2 regions of the Renibacterium salmoninarum ATCC 33209 genome follow, and region 1 is predicted to be linked to the other one. Evidence: riboswitches for the same ligand, from Rfam matches in the RefSeq annotation. Region 1 holds a riboswitch; the other holds the start of a gene.
The links. Region 1 has a riboswitch for magnesium ahead of RSAL33209_RS03790 (MgtC/SapB family protein). Riboswitches for the same ligand answer to the same signal wherever they lie in the genome.
Positions count from the first base shown of each region.

Region 2: it holds a riboswitch for magnesium, as region 1 does, so the genes downstream of both, mgtA (magnesium-translocating P-type ATPase) here and RSAL33209_RS03790 (MgtC/SapB family protein) in region 1, are expected to answer to the same signal.

Region 1 covers NC_010168.1:744,573-752,463, forward strand. Annotated here, with positions in the region: gene RSAL33209_RS03770 (ABC transporter permease subunit) at 1-493, opposite strand, end outside; gene RSAL33209_RS19520 (hypothetical protein) at 490-690, opposite strand; gene RSAL33209_RS03780 (ABC transporter ATP-binding protein) at 730-1,491, opposite strand; gene RSAL33209_RS03785 (TetR/AcrR family transcriptional regulator) at 1,488-2,165, opposite strand; M-box (ykoK) riboswitch at 2,270-2,454, shown strand; gene RSAL33209_RS03790 (MgtC/SapB family protein) at 2,537-3,247, shown strand; gene RSAL33209_RS03795 (thioredoxin family protein) at 3,441-3,818, shown strand; gene RSAL33209_RS03800 (putative quinol monooxygenase) at 3,837-4,115, opposite strand; gene RSAL33209_RS03805 (DUF952 domain-containing protein) at 4,120-4,521, opposite strand; gene RSAL33209_RS03810 (DNA-3-methyladenine glycosylase family protein) at 4,574-5,329, opposite strand; gene RSAL33209_RS03815 (SLC13 family permease) at 5,538-6,674, opposite strand; gene RSAL33209_RS19125 (hypothetical protein) at 6,825-6,947, shown strand; partial or broken gene RSAL33209_RS03820 (RtcB family protein) at 7,103-7,891, shown strand, end outside.
Region 2 covers NC_010168.1:174,915-182,805, reverse strand. Annotated here, with positions in the region: gene mgtA (magnesium-translocating P-type ATPase) at 1-2,448, opposite strand, end outside; M-box (ykoK) riboswitch at 2,784-2,958, opposite strand; gene RSAL33209_RS00885 (MFS transporter) at 3,038-4,285, opposite strand; gene RSAL33209_RS00880 (LysR family transcriptional regulator) at 4,424-5,335, shown strand; gene RSAL33209_RS00875 (serine hydrolase) at 5,349-6,269, opposite strand; gene RSAL33209_RS00870 (LysR family transcriptional regulator) at 6,266-7,177, opposite strand; gene bla (class A beta-lactamase) at 7,457-7,891, shown strand, end outside.

The sequences.
Region 1 (7,891 bases):
CCAGGTTTAGGTTCAACTGTGCTGAATTATTTAGTGCGGAAATCACCAAAAATACCCAAACGCCCAAAAGCAAAATCTTCGCTAGCATCGCGGCGTACCGTTCAAAGACGATCTGCAAGCGCGTCACGCCGTGCGCCAGCGTCAGCTCCAGTTGACCGGCTTCTTCGTCGCCACCAATCGCAGCTGCTCCCCAACTAATCGCTGCGATGCACGAGAGTAAAAAGCCAATCAGGCCAAAGACCGTGGCTTGCACCCAGCCCGTGCCGGAGGATATGTCGTCGTAACCGATTGTTTTTGTCAGCTGCGCCGGGAGCGAGTTCAGCAATTGCTGCATCTGCGAATTTGTGCCCGCCATCGAAGGGTAGAGCGGCAAGTACAAGAACATTGCCGCACTGAGGCCAACGATCCAGCCGATAAGCGAGCGCCAAGTGTCCCGGAACGCTTTACCAAAAAGCGGCAACGGTGCGCGGCGAACTGAAGCGGTAGTGCTCATTTTGCACTCTCCTTTTCTGCTGAATTCTTCGCCGGATCTGAGGTGTACAGCTTCAAAACGGATTCCTCCAGGTCAGGCTCTTCGAGTACCAGGTCGGTCAAGGCCAGCGTCGAGAGTGCCTGGATCAGGGGCGGGATTTCGCCTTCGAGCGTGGCATTTGCTTCGACTGAATCTGGGGTTGAGTCGAAAGGTTTCACGCTGAGATTATTGACGCCGTCGAGCCCAGCGAGCCGGGCCTAAAGTTCGGTGATGGATATCCCGCTGGCGACCAATCTCAGATGTCTGATGGCTGAGGCGCGAAGTTGCTCAACGCCGGCAATCGTGACGATCTTGCCGTCCCGCAAAATTGCAACGTTGTCTGCAGCTTGCTGAATCTCGCTAATGACGTGGCTGGAGAGGAAGACACTTTGTCCGGCCTCGCGAGCTTCACATACTAGGTCCAGAAAGACTTGCTGCATGAGTGGATCCAGGCCAGAGGTCGGCTCATCCAAAACCAGCAGATCCGGTTGGTGCATGAAGGCCTGAACAATGCCAAGTTTTTGCTTATTGCCCTTGGAGAGCTTGCGCACGGGTCGATTGAGATCAACGCCAAGGCGTTCAGCAAGTTCCTCAATTTTTCCCTTGCGCACGGTTCCGGAGATATCCGCGTAATGCTGGAGTAGTTTTCGGCCCGTACTGCGTCCGTCCAGAATGAGTTCGCCGGGCAAGAAGCCGATCCGTCGTCGGAGTGCGGGGCCGGCTTCGCGAGGGTCTTCGCCTAGTACCACGGCGTGTCCTGAGCTGGGCCGAATGATGTCCAGCAAAGTGCGCATTGTGGTGGTCTTGCCAGCTCCATTTGGCCCGATGACGCCGAAGACGCTTCCCCGGGGCATGCTGAAGCTGACTCCTTTGAGAGCCAAATTATTGCCGTATTTCTTCGTCAGTTCGTGGGCTTCGATCGCATGATCTTGGCTCATTGCAGCCGGAGTATCGGTAGTGACAGTTGCGGTGTGGCTCATGATGCAGAGTCCTTTCGCGTGCTGGGCTGATCCCCAAGAGCTTGATCGACTGCCTGGAGGAAGACGTCGTTGGTGTAAAGGCCGTAGGTGTAGAGCTCCAGCATCGGCCGGGACATTCGTTTCATCATGTCTGGGGAAAATTCGTCGAAACCAAGGGCTCGGCCAAGGTAGGCGGGCATAGTCAGCATCGACATACTGGTCATGACGAGCATTGCGGCGGTTACCCGAACATCAGAGATTTCCCTCATGGTGCCGTCGGCCATGCCGGCTTTGAGAATTGCTTCGGTTTCATCGGTCATGATGTCCATGAACTTGCGGCCCGCAGGGGAGTCTTCCGCAATTGCTTTGCCAAGGTATCCGACGCTGTCGTTGTATTCGGCTGGATCTGCGAGGTACTCCCGGATGAGCCCTTGCAGGCCCGCCGGGTTGGTCTTGGCATTGGCGCGGGCCAGGAGCGCGGACAAAACGTAGTCATCGCAGATGGCTCGGAGTTTGTCCTTACTGCCGAAATGGTGAATGACCAGTCCTGGGCTGACTCCGGCCGCGCTAGCGATGCCGCGCACGCTAGTTTTCCGGAATCCGCCTTGCACGAAGAGGTGAATGGCCGCATCGCGAATTTTCGCCGGCGTATTGAGGTCCTCGCCCGGCGGTCGGGGTGTATATGTTGAACGCATGTTTAATATGCTAAACGCGTGTTCAGCTACGCGCAATACCCCTTTACGAATCCTTGATGCGGGATCATTTGACGCAACATGGATTTCTCTGTCACCCTGGATATGCAGCACCTCGTTAGGCGAGGCTCCTGCGCGAACACAGGCCACTGATCTGACGACATCGAGAGATGCCCAAGATCAGGACAGGCCGCCTCGGCTTAAGGGGCGGTCCCAAGTGGCTTCCGGTGCCAGTAAATATTGCCAGCCCAGATACGTCGCGCAGCGCCGAAGCTCTACGTGGGGGTGACTCTCAATTTTTCATGGACGCATCAGGTGTGCGCCCAAGTCTCCCGCGCTGTCGTGCATAAACGATCGATACGGAGGTGGACGCCATGGAATTCTTCGACGTGGTTCTGCGGATTTTGGCTGGCTTGGGCTTTGGCGCGTTGGTGGGCTTCGAACGGCAATGGCGAGCACGTCTGGCCGGCCTTCGTACCAATGCGTTAGTCAGCTTAGGCGCCGCGCTTTTCGTGATTTTTGGCGGCTACACCTTTACCGGTCCTGGCGCCGATCCCACCAGGGTGGCTGCGCAAATCGTCTCCGGAATTGGCTTCCTCGGCGCAGGCGTCATTATGAAACAAGGCGCAAATGTCACCGGCCTCAATACGGCAGCGACGCTCTGGGCCACTGCCGCCGTCGGCGCTTTGGCTGGTGCGGGCGAGTACGCAATTGCGGCAGCGGGCACGGTGGCGATCATGATCGCCAATATGTTGCTGCGCCCGCTCGGTCGGTTTATGGACAAAGGTCCAGAGGGTGGCCGCGAGCCCCAATCGGTTGACTATCTCTTTGAAGTTCGATGCGCTGAGGATGCTGAAGCGCACCTGCGCACCCTGATTGTGCACGCGGTAACCCTGCCGGAATTCAGGCTACGTTCGGTGCAATCGTCGGATACCGCAACTCCCGGCGAAGTTCGGATCGCTGCGGAACTCACCGCGCACGAGCGTGATGACCGGCAGTTGGAAGCGGCAGTGAGTCGGCTCAGCTTGGAGCCAAGGGTCACATCGGTGCGCTGGACCATCGCCGAGCCCGCCGTACTGGACTAATCTGAAGCCTCCCGTGCTGGCATCCCGCCCTCAGCCTTGCGCCGAGTGTCGAGTTGTGGCTGGTTTCGAGTCCCGAAACCAGCCACAACTCGACACTCGGCGCAAGGCTGAGGGAGAGGGGTGGCGGTGTTTTGGGGAATATCGAATCGCCGCCAACTGTTCAGCTGGGCATAGGAAAGGATACGTTGTAACCATGGCGACTATTGATATCACCGGTGAAACTTTCGGCTCTACGGTAGAAGGCAACGACATCGTGCTCGTGGACTTCTGGGCAGATTGGTGCCAGCCGTGTAAACGCTTCGCGCCCACCTACGATGCTGCTTCGCAAAAGCACGACGACGTCGTGTTCGGCAAGGTGGATACCGAGGCTGAGCAGCAGCTAGCTGCCGAGGCAAATATCACCTCGATCCCGAGGCTGATGGCGTTCCGCGAAAAAGTTCTGGTATTTGCGCAGCCAGGTGCCTTGAACCCAACGCAGCTTGAAGAAGTTATCACCGCGGTCAAAGCTCTGGACATGAAAGAGGTCCACGAGCATGTTGCGGCTCAGGCCGCTGAGGCTCAAGAAAGCTAACCAGGAAAGCTAAAAAACCTAGAGGCGTTCGAGCTTCACAGGCGCGGCTAGCAAGGCAGAGAGCGATTCGTTCAAGTCTTGCACGGCCGCGCCCTTTCCATGCGCCGATAGCGCTTCTTCCGAGGCCCATTGCTCGGTCAGCACAATGCGTTCAGGCGTGTCTTCGGTGACCTCATATTGGATGCAGCCTGGTTCAAGGAGAACCTGTTCAATGGCAATATCCAGCGCTAATCGGACGCGGAATTGCTCGCCATCGTTAGGGACGAAAGTTGCTTGGAGATTCACCATGTCGCTCATGAACTTAGCCTAGCTGTTGTGGCGGATTGTTCAGCACTCCGAGCCCGGTAAGGTCCGGCATTTGGAAATGTGCGCCGTCAAAACCGGCAGGCAGGGCAGCTTTCACCATGGCGGCTGTGATGGGGCCGTAGATATGTGGGTAGAGCTCTCCAGCGCCGCCGTCTTCCCATTTCACTTCGGTGCCGGCTGCATCAACCGCGGTTAGATCTACCACCAGCACGACGAGCTCTGCCGGATCGCCGGTGTAAAGAAATTCCGCCACGACCGGCAACTGAGCTGCGGTAGAGCCATGGATAAATCCAGTTTCATTCAGTGTCGCGCCACGGGTGGAGATTTGATAGCCCAGCGGGTTGGTCAGAGCGGCGGTCCAGTCGTGTAGCCGGGCAAGATGCAATATCGACGTCATGACGAAAGCCTAGCTCTAGGGCTAGAAAAGCCTCGACCCATGCCGGGAAGGGTCAGATATTTCGATAGTCGCGAACCGACATTCGTGGACCATGGCGCTCTTTGATGATTCCGGACAGATACAACATCCGAACCACTCGTTGACGGTGCCCGCGCCAGGGCTCCAGCAGCTCCATCATGGCGCTGTCATCAACCGGATTGCCGGTCAGCGCAATACCAACAAACCCGGCCAGATGGTAGTCGCCCACCGAGACCGAATCTGGATCACCGTGACTTGACTGGGTAACCTCTGCTGCGGTCCACGGACCAATTCCGGAGATGCTCATCAGACCCTTTGCGGCATCGATCGCGTTGAGCTCGCCAAGTCGTGCCAAACCGGGGGCGCGCTTCAAGGCGCGCATTATGGTGTCCGATCGTTGCGGCCCTACACCAGCCCGATGCCATTCCCAGGAAGGGATTAAAGCCCATTCCTCCGGGCGCGGGGCCAACCGCAACTGGGCCGGAAAACCTGTACTGTCCGCTCCCGGTGGGATGGAACCATATTTGAAAATCAGCCTTCGGTAGCCGCTGAATGCCTCTTTACCAGTAACTTTTTGTTCCAAAATCGCTGGAATCAAAGTATCCATGATGCGGCGGCTGCGCGGCAGGCGCAGGCCCGGATGCCGCCGTCGGGCAAGTTGGACGTGTTCCGGTAGCAATGCCTGGAACGAGGCGGAGTCGAACTCTGACCAATCATCATCAGCGCCAGCCATCGAGGGTGCCAAGGCCAATGCGGCATCAGCGCCAGGGCCAAAAGCTGTGACCTGCACCCCAGCGTGTTCTGCTGCATCCGCAAAGTCGTAGGCCCATCTGCGGTGTGGAATGCGAACCACCAGGCGCCGTGATGGAATACCGCGCAGGGATCGGAAGGACCTCTGCTAATAGCCCCAACGGTGGAATTGAGGTCGTAACTGCCCTGTGGATTCCAGAGCATTTCCCGAATCGTCATCGCGGCGCGCCTGCGCTAGCCCACAACACCTAAACGGCCAAAGGCAACATCACCAGAGCCATCAGCAAACCAAGGATCGCGAAGCGAGGCCAGGAGATTCGAACGCCAATGCTTTTGAGTCGTTCATGCCATAGCAGCGTCGCCAATGACGCCCAGGGGGTGATGAGCGGACCAAGATTGACGCCAATCAGCACCGCAGCTAGTCGCAATGGCGAGCCGGCGACAGGTTCCAAGGCCAAATATGCTGGCAAATTATTTACTATGTTTGCCGAAGTGGCGGCCAATCCGGCGAGTTGCAACAAGGCTAAAAAGCCGTTGCCTTCGCCGGCCGAATGGGAGAGTAGCGCAGGTAAACCACGCGCGTGCAGCGTAGCGACGATCAGAAATAGGCCAATCGTCAAAACAACCGGTCGCCAAGGCAACATTTGCCAAGACAGCGCCGCGCGACGACGAAAGAGGAACACCAACAAGAGCACGACGGCGGCCACTAATGCGGGGTACTCAACAGGAATGCCGCTGATCAGGGCTGGGAGCAACAACAGCAGGACGACGGCGCATACGATCAAAAGCGGTCGATCCGCCGGTTTGCTGACGGGGTCCGGCCGGTAGCTTCCCGTGAAGTCCTTCCGAAACAGAAGCCAAAGTGCCGCGACCGGAATCGCGATGCCGATAAGGGCCGGCGCCCACAGCAGATTAGCGAACTGCCACGGTGTCATGGCTAGCTGATGTTGCGCCAGTAGATTCGTGAGATTGGAAACCGGCAACAGTAATGAGGCGGTGTTAGCCAGCCATACCGTGGTCAAGGCGAAGGGCAACGGGCGAATCCCAGCGTGCATAGCCAGAAGAACCACGACCGGAGTGATGAGCACCGCAGTAGTGTCCAGGGATAAAAAGATCGTGCTCACGGTAGATAAGGCAACGACGAAGAGCCAGAGCACGATGATGCGGCCACGCCCAGAGCGGCCAGCTGTTTTGGCTGCCAACCAGCCGGTCAATGTCCGGAACACCCCGGCGTCGTTGGCCATTTCGGTCACTAACGTCATGGCGATCACGAACAGCAAAATGGGTACGGTGCGCTGCGCCAGCAGCAAAGCATCTGCAGTTGGCAGTAATCCGGTGAGGAGGCAAACAAGGCCAAGTAGCAGCACCACCCCCGTACCGCCCACGATCGCAATCCAACCTTCACCAGCGACATCTTGCCATGGAGCGCAGACAGCTAGAGAACTAGCGCGGGCTTCACAGCTTGTGCAGTTACTGGTACGGTAATAACTCCGTCGGTAGGCGGAACCCGAATGATGAAACGAAAGGAGCCTCCAATGAACTGCATGAACAACCTCACCGGATCGCCCCTAGGCGCCAAAAAACAAGCGGAACAGTTGCGAGAGCAATCGTTCAACGGCGTTCGCTTCGACGCATCCGGGTTATCGGCCACGGTCTAGACACAACAGACCAGTAGCCCCGTAACCAATTGAAGGTACGGGGCATTTTTCATTTTTGAATGCTGCTCGCTGCAGGTCAACAGAACTGGTTGGGCAGATGCTGGCCAGCGGCCTCGTACCTTTTCACTCAGAAAAATCTAGAGAGAATAAGGACCATGAAGAAGATCAATTCAAAGCTCTACAGTTGGGCGTCCATCATTGATGATGCGACGCTGGGGCAGGCCGAAACGGCCTCAACAATGCCGTTCATCTACCCACACCTGGCGTTGATGCCGGATGCGCACTTGGGTAATGGGGGCAACCGTTGGCTCGGTGATCCCTACCCTTGGCGCGATTATTCCGGCCGCCGTCGGGGTAGATATTGGCTGCGGCATGATCGCAGTCAAAACGCAGTTTCAGGCCAGCGAACTGCCCGAGGACCAGAAGATTTTGCGGGAACAGATTGAACGAGCTGTGCCGCTTTCCGCAGGCAGTTACAACCGCAAGGTTGTTGCCACCGCGGCGCGGCGGATTGAATCGTTGAAGGAATTGGCTGCGAAGGCCGATTTCGATCCGGGAAGTTACGCCGGGAATTGGGAGCTGCAGCTGGGCACGCTGGGCAGCGGGAACCACTTCATTGAAGTCTCCCTAGACGAGGACGACGGCGTGTGGTTGTTTTTGCACTCCGGCTCAAGGGGAGTGGGCAACCGGATTGCGCAGAAGCACATTAAGGAAGCACAGCGACTTGCCAAGCAGTATTGGATTGAACTTCCTGATCCAGATCTGGCCTATTTGGTAGAAGGGACGCTGGAATTTGCGGCCTATATTCGGCAGCTGAAGTGGGCACAGCAGTTCGCTTTGTTGAATCGGGAAGAAATGATGGACCGGGTGATCCGGCAGTTCTCCGATTGGGTAGGTGCTGCGGTTATTGAGCAGGATCGGATCAACTGTCATCACAATTTCAC
Region 2 (7,891 bases), 570 kb from region 1:
CGCTTGATCCGGCGAATTGGCACCGAAGACGAACCACATCAGCGCGAATGTCGTCAGGTCAAAGACCGAGGAGATTGGCCCGATGGTCACCATAAACCTCGCCAGACCCTTGGTCTCCCACTTTTGCGGCTTCTCCACATATTCTTTGTCCACATTGTCCCAGGGCAACGAAAGCATCGAGAGGTCGTAGACCAGGTTCTGCAACAGCACTACCACTGGAATCATCGGGATGAACGGTAGTAAGGCCGAGGCCACCAGGACTGAAAACATGTTGCCAAAGTTGGAGCTCGCGGTCATCTTGATGTACTTGATGATGTTGCCAAAGGTCCGGCGACCCTCTTGAATACCGGCTTCTAAGACCATCAAGTCTTTTTGCAGCAAGATGATATCCGCAGATTCCCGTGCAATATCAACGGCAGTGTCCACTGATATACCAACATCGGCGGTACGCAAGGCAGCGGCATCATTGATGCCATCGCCCATAAATCCGACGGTATGGCCGTTCGCTTGGAGCTGTTCCACAATGCGCGCTTTCTGCATCGGGTTAACCTTGGCGAAGACGTCGGCACCTTCCACTGCCGCGGATAGCTGTGCATCATCTAGCGCTTCCACCTCAGCTCCGGTAAGTAGCGAGCCAGGAACATTGGTATCAATGCCAACTTGCTTGCACACCGTCCGAGCGACCAACTCGTTGTCGCCGGTGATGACTTTCACCGCGGTTCCATGCTGGCGTAAGGCCTTGATTGCCGAGGCGGCGGACGCCTTGGGCGGATCCAGGAAGGACAAGAAGCCAAGCAGCGTCATTTCTTTTTCATCTGCCACCGAGTAATCATCACGCTGAGATCCTGGCGCGGTAGCAAGCGCCAGTACTCGCATCCCTTCCGAGTTTTTCCCCGCGACCAGCTCGCTTAGCTCGGCCCGGCGTTCTGCGGTCAGCGGGTGCGGGTGGCCTTTCACCATAACGGTGGTGCAAACTTCCAGCACCTCCTCCACAGCGCCCTTAGTGATCATCAGCGGCGCGGTTCCGCCGTCGAGCACTACCGTCATCCGACGGCGCGAGAAGTCAAAAGGGACCTCGTCAATGAGCCGGTATGCGCCATCCATCTCAGCCAAGATCTCCGGCCCAGCTGCATCGAGCACCGCCCGATCAAGCAGATTGCGCAGACCCGTCTGAAACCGAGAGTTGGCCGCAGCCATCCGCAGTACTTTGAGGCTTGAGGTTCCGTTGACGTCCAGGTGCCGCTCCAGCACGATCCGGTCTTCAGTGAGCGTGCCCGTTTTATCAGTGCAGAGCACGTCCATCGCGCCCAGGTTTTGGATCGCGTTGAGCCGCTTCACAATTACTTGATGCTTAGACATCTTCACTGCACCGCGGGCAAGGTTTGCTGTGACAATCATTGGCAGCATTTCTGGGGTCAAACCGACGGCGGTTACCAGACCGAAAAGGAACGCGCTAGTCCAATCTTTAGTGATTCCGTTGACGATGAAGACCAACGGCACCATGACGAGCATGAACTTAATCAGCAAGAAGCTGACCTTCTTCACCCCTTGATCAAAGCTGGTCTCGGGTCGCTTGCCGGCGAGCTGCGCGCTCATTGCGCCGAAGTAGGTCTCGGATCCGGTGTGCACCACAACAGCAGTACCGCTGCCGGAAATCACTGAGGTGCCCATAAATCCAAGGCTTTCGGCTTCTAGTAAATTGCTCGCAGTGATCTCTTGCGTGGTTACCGAGGACTTCTCATTCGGCAGCGACTCCCCCGTCAACATGCCCTCGTTGATCTGGAGATCTTTAGTGCGCAAGAAGCGCACATCGGCCGGGATCATGTCCCCCGCGGCAAGTTCAATCAGGTCACCCGGAACGATGTCTTCAATCGGAATCTCGCGTGTTACTGGCTCGCCAAGGTCATTTTTCCGGGTGACTGCCGCCGTCGTCTGCACCATTGATTGCAGAGCCTGAGCTGCTTTGCCCGAGCGGCATTCCTGCCAAAATCGCATACCTACCGACACCAGCACCATGATGCCCAAAGTGATAACGCCTTTGAAGGACGGGCCGTCCTCTGGGTCTGCAAAGACAATATCGGTGAAGGCCATCACCACGGCGAGGAAGCACAAGATCAACACAAACGGGTTGTTGAATTCTGAGAGCAACTGCAACCAGGCCCGCGCGGGCCGGTCGTGATTGACCTCGTTGCGGCCGTAGCGCTCCTGGCGGACTTGGACTTTGAGCTGATCGAGCCCATTAACTCCGGAACCTAAGCGCTCCAGAAGCTGATCGGCGGGCTTGACGGCCGCCACCGCCATCGATTCAGAACGCTCCGCAAGTTTCGCCTTGAGTCGCGAATTTTGCCGAGCGGCTTTCGCGGTACGACGGCGATTTTGCGCGTTCTGCTCGGAGTTGGGAGCCGGCGTGCCCGGCGGAGTAAGGGTGCGAGGTGATGTGGTCTGCATGGTACTGCTCCTGAAATTTGTGGCTAGCGAAGGGTGCGAGGCAGCCGAAATTGGGCGCGCAAAGGCCGGTCACGACTGATTTTGGGCACGCCAGAATACGGCGAAAAATGCCGAAATTTCGGCGGTGGCGATGTTATGTCCCGAACGCGACGGCGCAATCTATTCGCGAAAACGCGAACTGAAAATCAGTTGATTGGTCGACGGCGAACGGGACAGGGTTGATGACCAGAACTCATGGTTCAACTCCCTCTCGTTCGGCGCGGCGCGATGTTTCTTGCGGATTCAATGACAGATTCATGACCGCAAAACAAGAGAGGTTCGGCTTCTTGCCGATGATTGCCCCTCCTCGTCAGACCTTTGGCACTTCGCGTCGTAACCCGGCGGAATCCGCTGGGAGCCAATCGGGATCACCCCTTAGGCCGGGGTGGTCTGTCCTGATCCGGGGCGTCTCTCGACGTTTGGGATCGCTGGCTTGTGTCCGCGAAGGAGCCTCAGCTATCGAGTGGCACCTTGCTTATTCAGGGCAACCCCGGCTTCTGTTAAGCGCAAACCCCATCGGAAGGCTCACCGACACAGCACCGGGAACGAGCTAACTCCGGTGCCGACTTGTGAGCACGATTCCGCTAACCAAGACGGCCGTCAGTACGCAAGCGATGACCAGCATCGACGCAAAGGTACCCAAGGCGCCAACCATCAAACCCAGCACAATGGCGGAGATTCCCATGCCCAGAAAGGCTGCAATAAAGAAGATCGAGAGCACGCCGGCACGGGAAGCCGGTACCGCTGACATCGCGGCTTGGCTGAGTCCGGCCTTAAAGGTTAGCCCGGCGCCCGCGCCCACCACGGCGGCTGCAGCAAGAAACACGCCCAACGAATGGTGCGCAATCGCAAAAAGCGTCAGCGCAAACCCCAGCAAATAAAAAATCAGGCCTAAGCCGGAAAGTGTCTTGGGTCTTAGCCGCCCAGCAGTGAATTGGGCCGCAGCCGAGGCGGCACAGACCGCGAAGGTGCCTAGGCCACCAAGAAACACATCTCGGATGCCGAGGTCATAACGGATTATTGGCGAGCCAAGCGCAGAAAAAAGCCCAGTCACACCAAACGCCGTGAAGCCTAAAACTGATGCACCGATGAAGATCGTACGCTTTCCATCCTGAATATGTACGCGACGGACCCTAAATTCGGGTTGGTCACTGATATCCACGGTTTCCGGCGTGACGAGCACAAAAACTAAAATTCCCAGCAGAATGAGACCAAAGACTACATAGGGCAACAAAAGTGCATCCGGTAACCATTCAGCAGTGGCTCCCGCAATGATCGGCCCCAGTGCCAAGCCGCCAAGACTTGCCCCAGCAGCAACCATGCCGGGCCGAAGGGGCGCATTGATATGGGGCCGGGCTTGTTGATCTAAATCAGCAAGATAGGTGGTTGCGGTCGCAGACATCAGACCGATGGCGACGCCGGTCAGGAACCGGCCGATGAGGAGGCCGGGGAGTTGTGGCCAGGCGATCAGCACAAAGGTCGCCGCAATGCCCACGATGAGCGCCGGCACGATGATTCGACGCCGGCCAAACCGGTCAGAAAGGTGCCCGGCTGCGCCGAGTGCGGCAGCGATACCAGCAACCAGCGCCGCGAAAGCAACCGTAACCATCAGCGCGCCAAAGCCGTCCCGCTCCTGATACAGCGGCCACAACGGCGTCAGCGCAGTACCAAATGCGCTCAAAGCTGCGTAGGCGACCGCAACTACCCAGAAGCCGATTGCGTGCGGTAAATGTCCTGGAGTGCGCGCCGCCTGAGGACTGGATGCTTCAGTTTCGACCGTCGCCGGGTAGTTAGTCATTGCGCTATTTCATTTCTCTTTAGTCATTAAGCCGTGGGTTTGAAAGCTCGAAAAGGTGCCTCCTAGCAATCATTTCAAGGAAGTAATATCTTTGGATTAGCAGAATCAGATATCTAATATCTGCTGGAGAGATTGATTATGGAAATTCGACAGCTTCGGCACTTTCTCGCCTTGGTCGAGGAAGGCGGTTTCATCCAGGCCGCTCGACGTGAGTCAATCGTGCAGTCGGGACTGTCTTCCTCTATCAAGGCCCTAGAAAATGACCTTGGCGTGCAGCTTTATGTCAAAGGAACCCGAATGCTGCGGCTAACGGCGGAAGGAAAGGCGCTGCTTCCGGTGGCTCGCTCGGCTGTCCGGGCGGTTGAAGCTACTTACCAGGCCGTGAACGCCGTCAACGAGCGTTTAGTTGGCCGGCTCGACGTCGGCACTTTTACCCATGTTGAACATCTTATACCAATTTCTGGCGCGCTCGCCCGTCTCATCGGTAGATATCCCGGCCTGCAGGTGAGACTCACTCAATTCGCTTCCGACGATATGGTCCAGATGCTCGCCGCCGGAAACTTGGACTGCGCGATCACCTCGAACGTGGAGAAATCGATGCCCGGTATGAGCTTCGAAACCCTGGCCGAAGAGCCTTATGTGCTGCTTGGCCACCGGAGTCACCCGCTTCAACATCAAGCAGAGATTCACCGCAAAGATCTTGACGGGTACGGCTTTATCGAGATGCCGAGCTCCTGGGCAGCACGTTCCCGCCTCGATGCGCTCTTCCAAGATTCAGGCTCGAAACGTAAGCAGGTTGCCGAGGTCAACGACTGGGCGTTAGCTCCAGACCTGATCGCCAATAATGCTGGCCTAGGTTTTGTGCCAGAGAACCTCGCAGTGCAAGAGCAACGTTCAAATCCGGACGGCGTCTGGTACCGCGCAGTAGCCGACATTTCGCTCTCGCGCCGGATCGACTTTGCGATGCCGATGGGTAATGCTGCCTCCCCGGCCGCGAAAGCGCTACGAACCGAACTCTTCAGCCTCAAACAGCGACGAACTGCACTCTGACAAACGTGGGCAGTCAGGCTGTCCTGGCACGCAAATAATCGTAGAGTTCGCGCGCAGCCAAGCCCAAGGCGTGTTCGGCCAGCGGTTGAATGTAGGCCGGAATCGATGAAGCACTCAGCACGGTAACCACAAATCCCGGATGCCCCTCTGGCTTCGCAATCCCAGCTTCATGGCGCAAGTTCAAAAAGGTTCCGTTTTTAGAACTCCACGACGTGGCATCCGACTCAAAATGCGGCGCTAGCCTGCGACGAAGCGCATTGTCTCGAAGCATTTTCATCAGCTGGCTACCGATGGCGCCGCCGTCGGAGTGAATCATTTGCAGAAGGTTGCTCACCGAACGCGCGGATCCGATATTGGCATGATTAATATCCAGTGGACGAATCACATGACCTTGCCCACTGGTTTCGCTATTGATCGCCAGTTCGAGCACCAATCCGGGCTGCTCTTCATCGAGAATATTGGCGATGCTGCTTTGCAGCTCAGCAAGAGTGTGCCGCACGACGACGTCGGAGACACCGTACTCGCCCAACACCTGGTTGATCCGCTCCGGCGGGCAAAAGCTAAAAAGCAGCTCACCGGCGGCGTTGTCGCTCATCGTGACCGCCATAAAGACCAAATCTGGCAGGGTGATCTGCACCGGTCCACGAAATCGACTAAGACCGGTGGGGCCGGCCAGGCGTTGGTGTGGTTCGCTCATTATCAGTTGGTCGGGATCGAGCCGACCGATCTCGATGTCTTGCAACACGGCGAGCGCGAGCGGAACCTTGACCAACGATGCCAAAGGGAAGCGTCGCTCGGTATCGATGCCAATCTCGGCTCCCGAACCCAAATCTCGCACCAATATCCCAGCAGCTAACCCGGCGGTGGACAGGTGCGCTTTTGCCCGAAAAATGGCTGCCGTGGCACTGCTGTTTAACTGATCAGCACTGTTCATAGTTGGGTGCTTTCTGGGACGCGCTGGGTTGGCGCAGCAGCAAGACCAAGCGCCTTGGCCATTGCGCGGCCAAAGTCGATAGAGCCGGTCAACTCTGGGGCGCCTTCCCGCGCAGTCATGCGCAAATACCGATGCACGTTCAGATCTCCCAGCTTGCGCCAGAATAGGCCGTACCGTTCAGCTTCCTCCACGGTGCACAGTAACTGTGCACCGTGGAAACTGACCGGTGAAATCCATTCGGTCAGATGTGCGGCCACCCGTAGTTGGCCGCGGGCCAAGGCCGAACGATCTCCTGCGCGAAAGAGCGCGTCCCGAATTGCCGGTACGTCGTCAATTTCCTGCAACCAAAGGGTAGCGGCCCGGTTAGCAGCCGGATTCGATGCGGTGCGCAGGGAATCTAGGAAGAATCGTCTCGCCCCATTGTCTAGCTGACTCGCGACGCCTAGTTCTGCCGACCATTGCGCTTCCCGTTCCGGCGCTGACTCCACCAACATGTCGACGTCGAGTGCCCGGAAAGCGCGGGCGGCACTTCGCACGTCACAGCGGCAGATTCTAACGTCGTAGCCCAAACGGTGTGCAACCGCGACCACCGAGGCCAGTTCAGGGAGATCACATTGTTCCGGAACACAGAGTCGAATCGGTTGTGCGCGTTGCTCTGCCGCCTGCAAGGCCAACTCGTCAGCCATCGCACATAGCCTGCGGGCTTTAGCGAGCATCGTGACACCCAGTTGGGTCAGCACCACGTTCCTGGTCGATCGATAAAACAGCGCACCACCCAAATGACGCTCTAGCGCGGCGACGCGGCGGCTCACTACTGGTTGGACGATGTTTAGCGCTGCCGCTGCCCCCGTAAATGAACCCCGGTCGCTGACCTTAACAAAACATCGACATCCCGCGAGTAGGTCCATAAGTCGAGCATATTTCATTCATGCATAAATCGCATGAATTGGATTGATTTGTGCTTTTAATACATCAAAGGCGTTATTGGATTCTAGACAAATGAAAAGCACAGCAGAGCAGGCAGACCAGCAAACACCGTTGAGCCACCAATTCAGCAGGCGCAGCAGTTTGCTTGCCGGGCTGGGTTTAGTGGGTGCAGGCACGCTCTCGCTGAGCGGCTGCTTTGGCCAGCCGACATCAGCGACCGCGACATCGACAGCTTCGCCGAGCTCAAGCAGTTCTGCCGCTTGGACGGAAAGCTGACAAAACTAGAACAGGATGCCGAGATAACTCTTGCGGTATGCGCCTCCGTTCAAGGCGGCCAGCGACTTGAATATCGCGCTACTGAACCGTTGGCAATGTGCTCAACTTTTAAAGCAATTCTGGTGGGAGTGCTGCTCAGCAAACATGCACGCGACGATAGTTATTGGGCAACCCAAGTCATGATCGATCCGGCAAAAGTCCTCTCGTACGCCCCGATCACACAGCCATTTGCCGGTCGCCCGATGCCGATCGCGGATTTATGTGATGCAACGCTGCGCTACAGCGATAACACTGCCGCGAACCTTTTGCTCGAGCAGTTAGGCGGTCCGCCTGCTTTGACGTTCTTTGCCGCAGATCTCGGCTTCAAAAACACTCGACTCGATCGAACTGAGCCAGATTTGAATGAAAGCAAAGCGGGC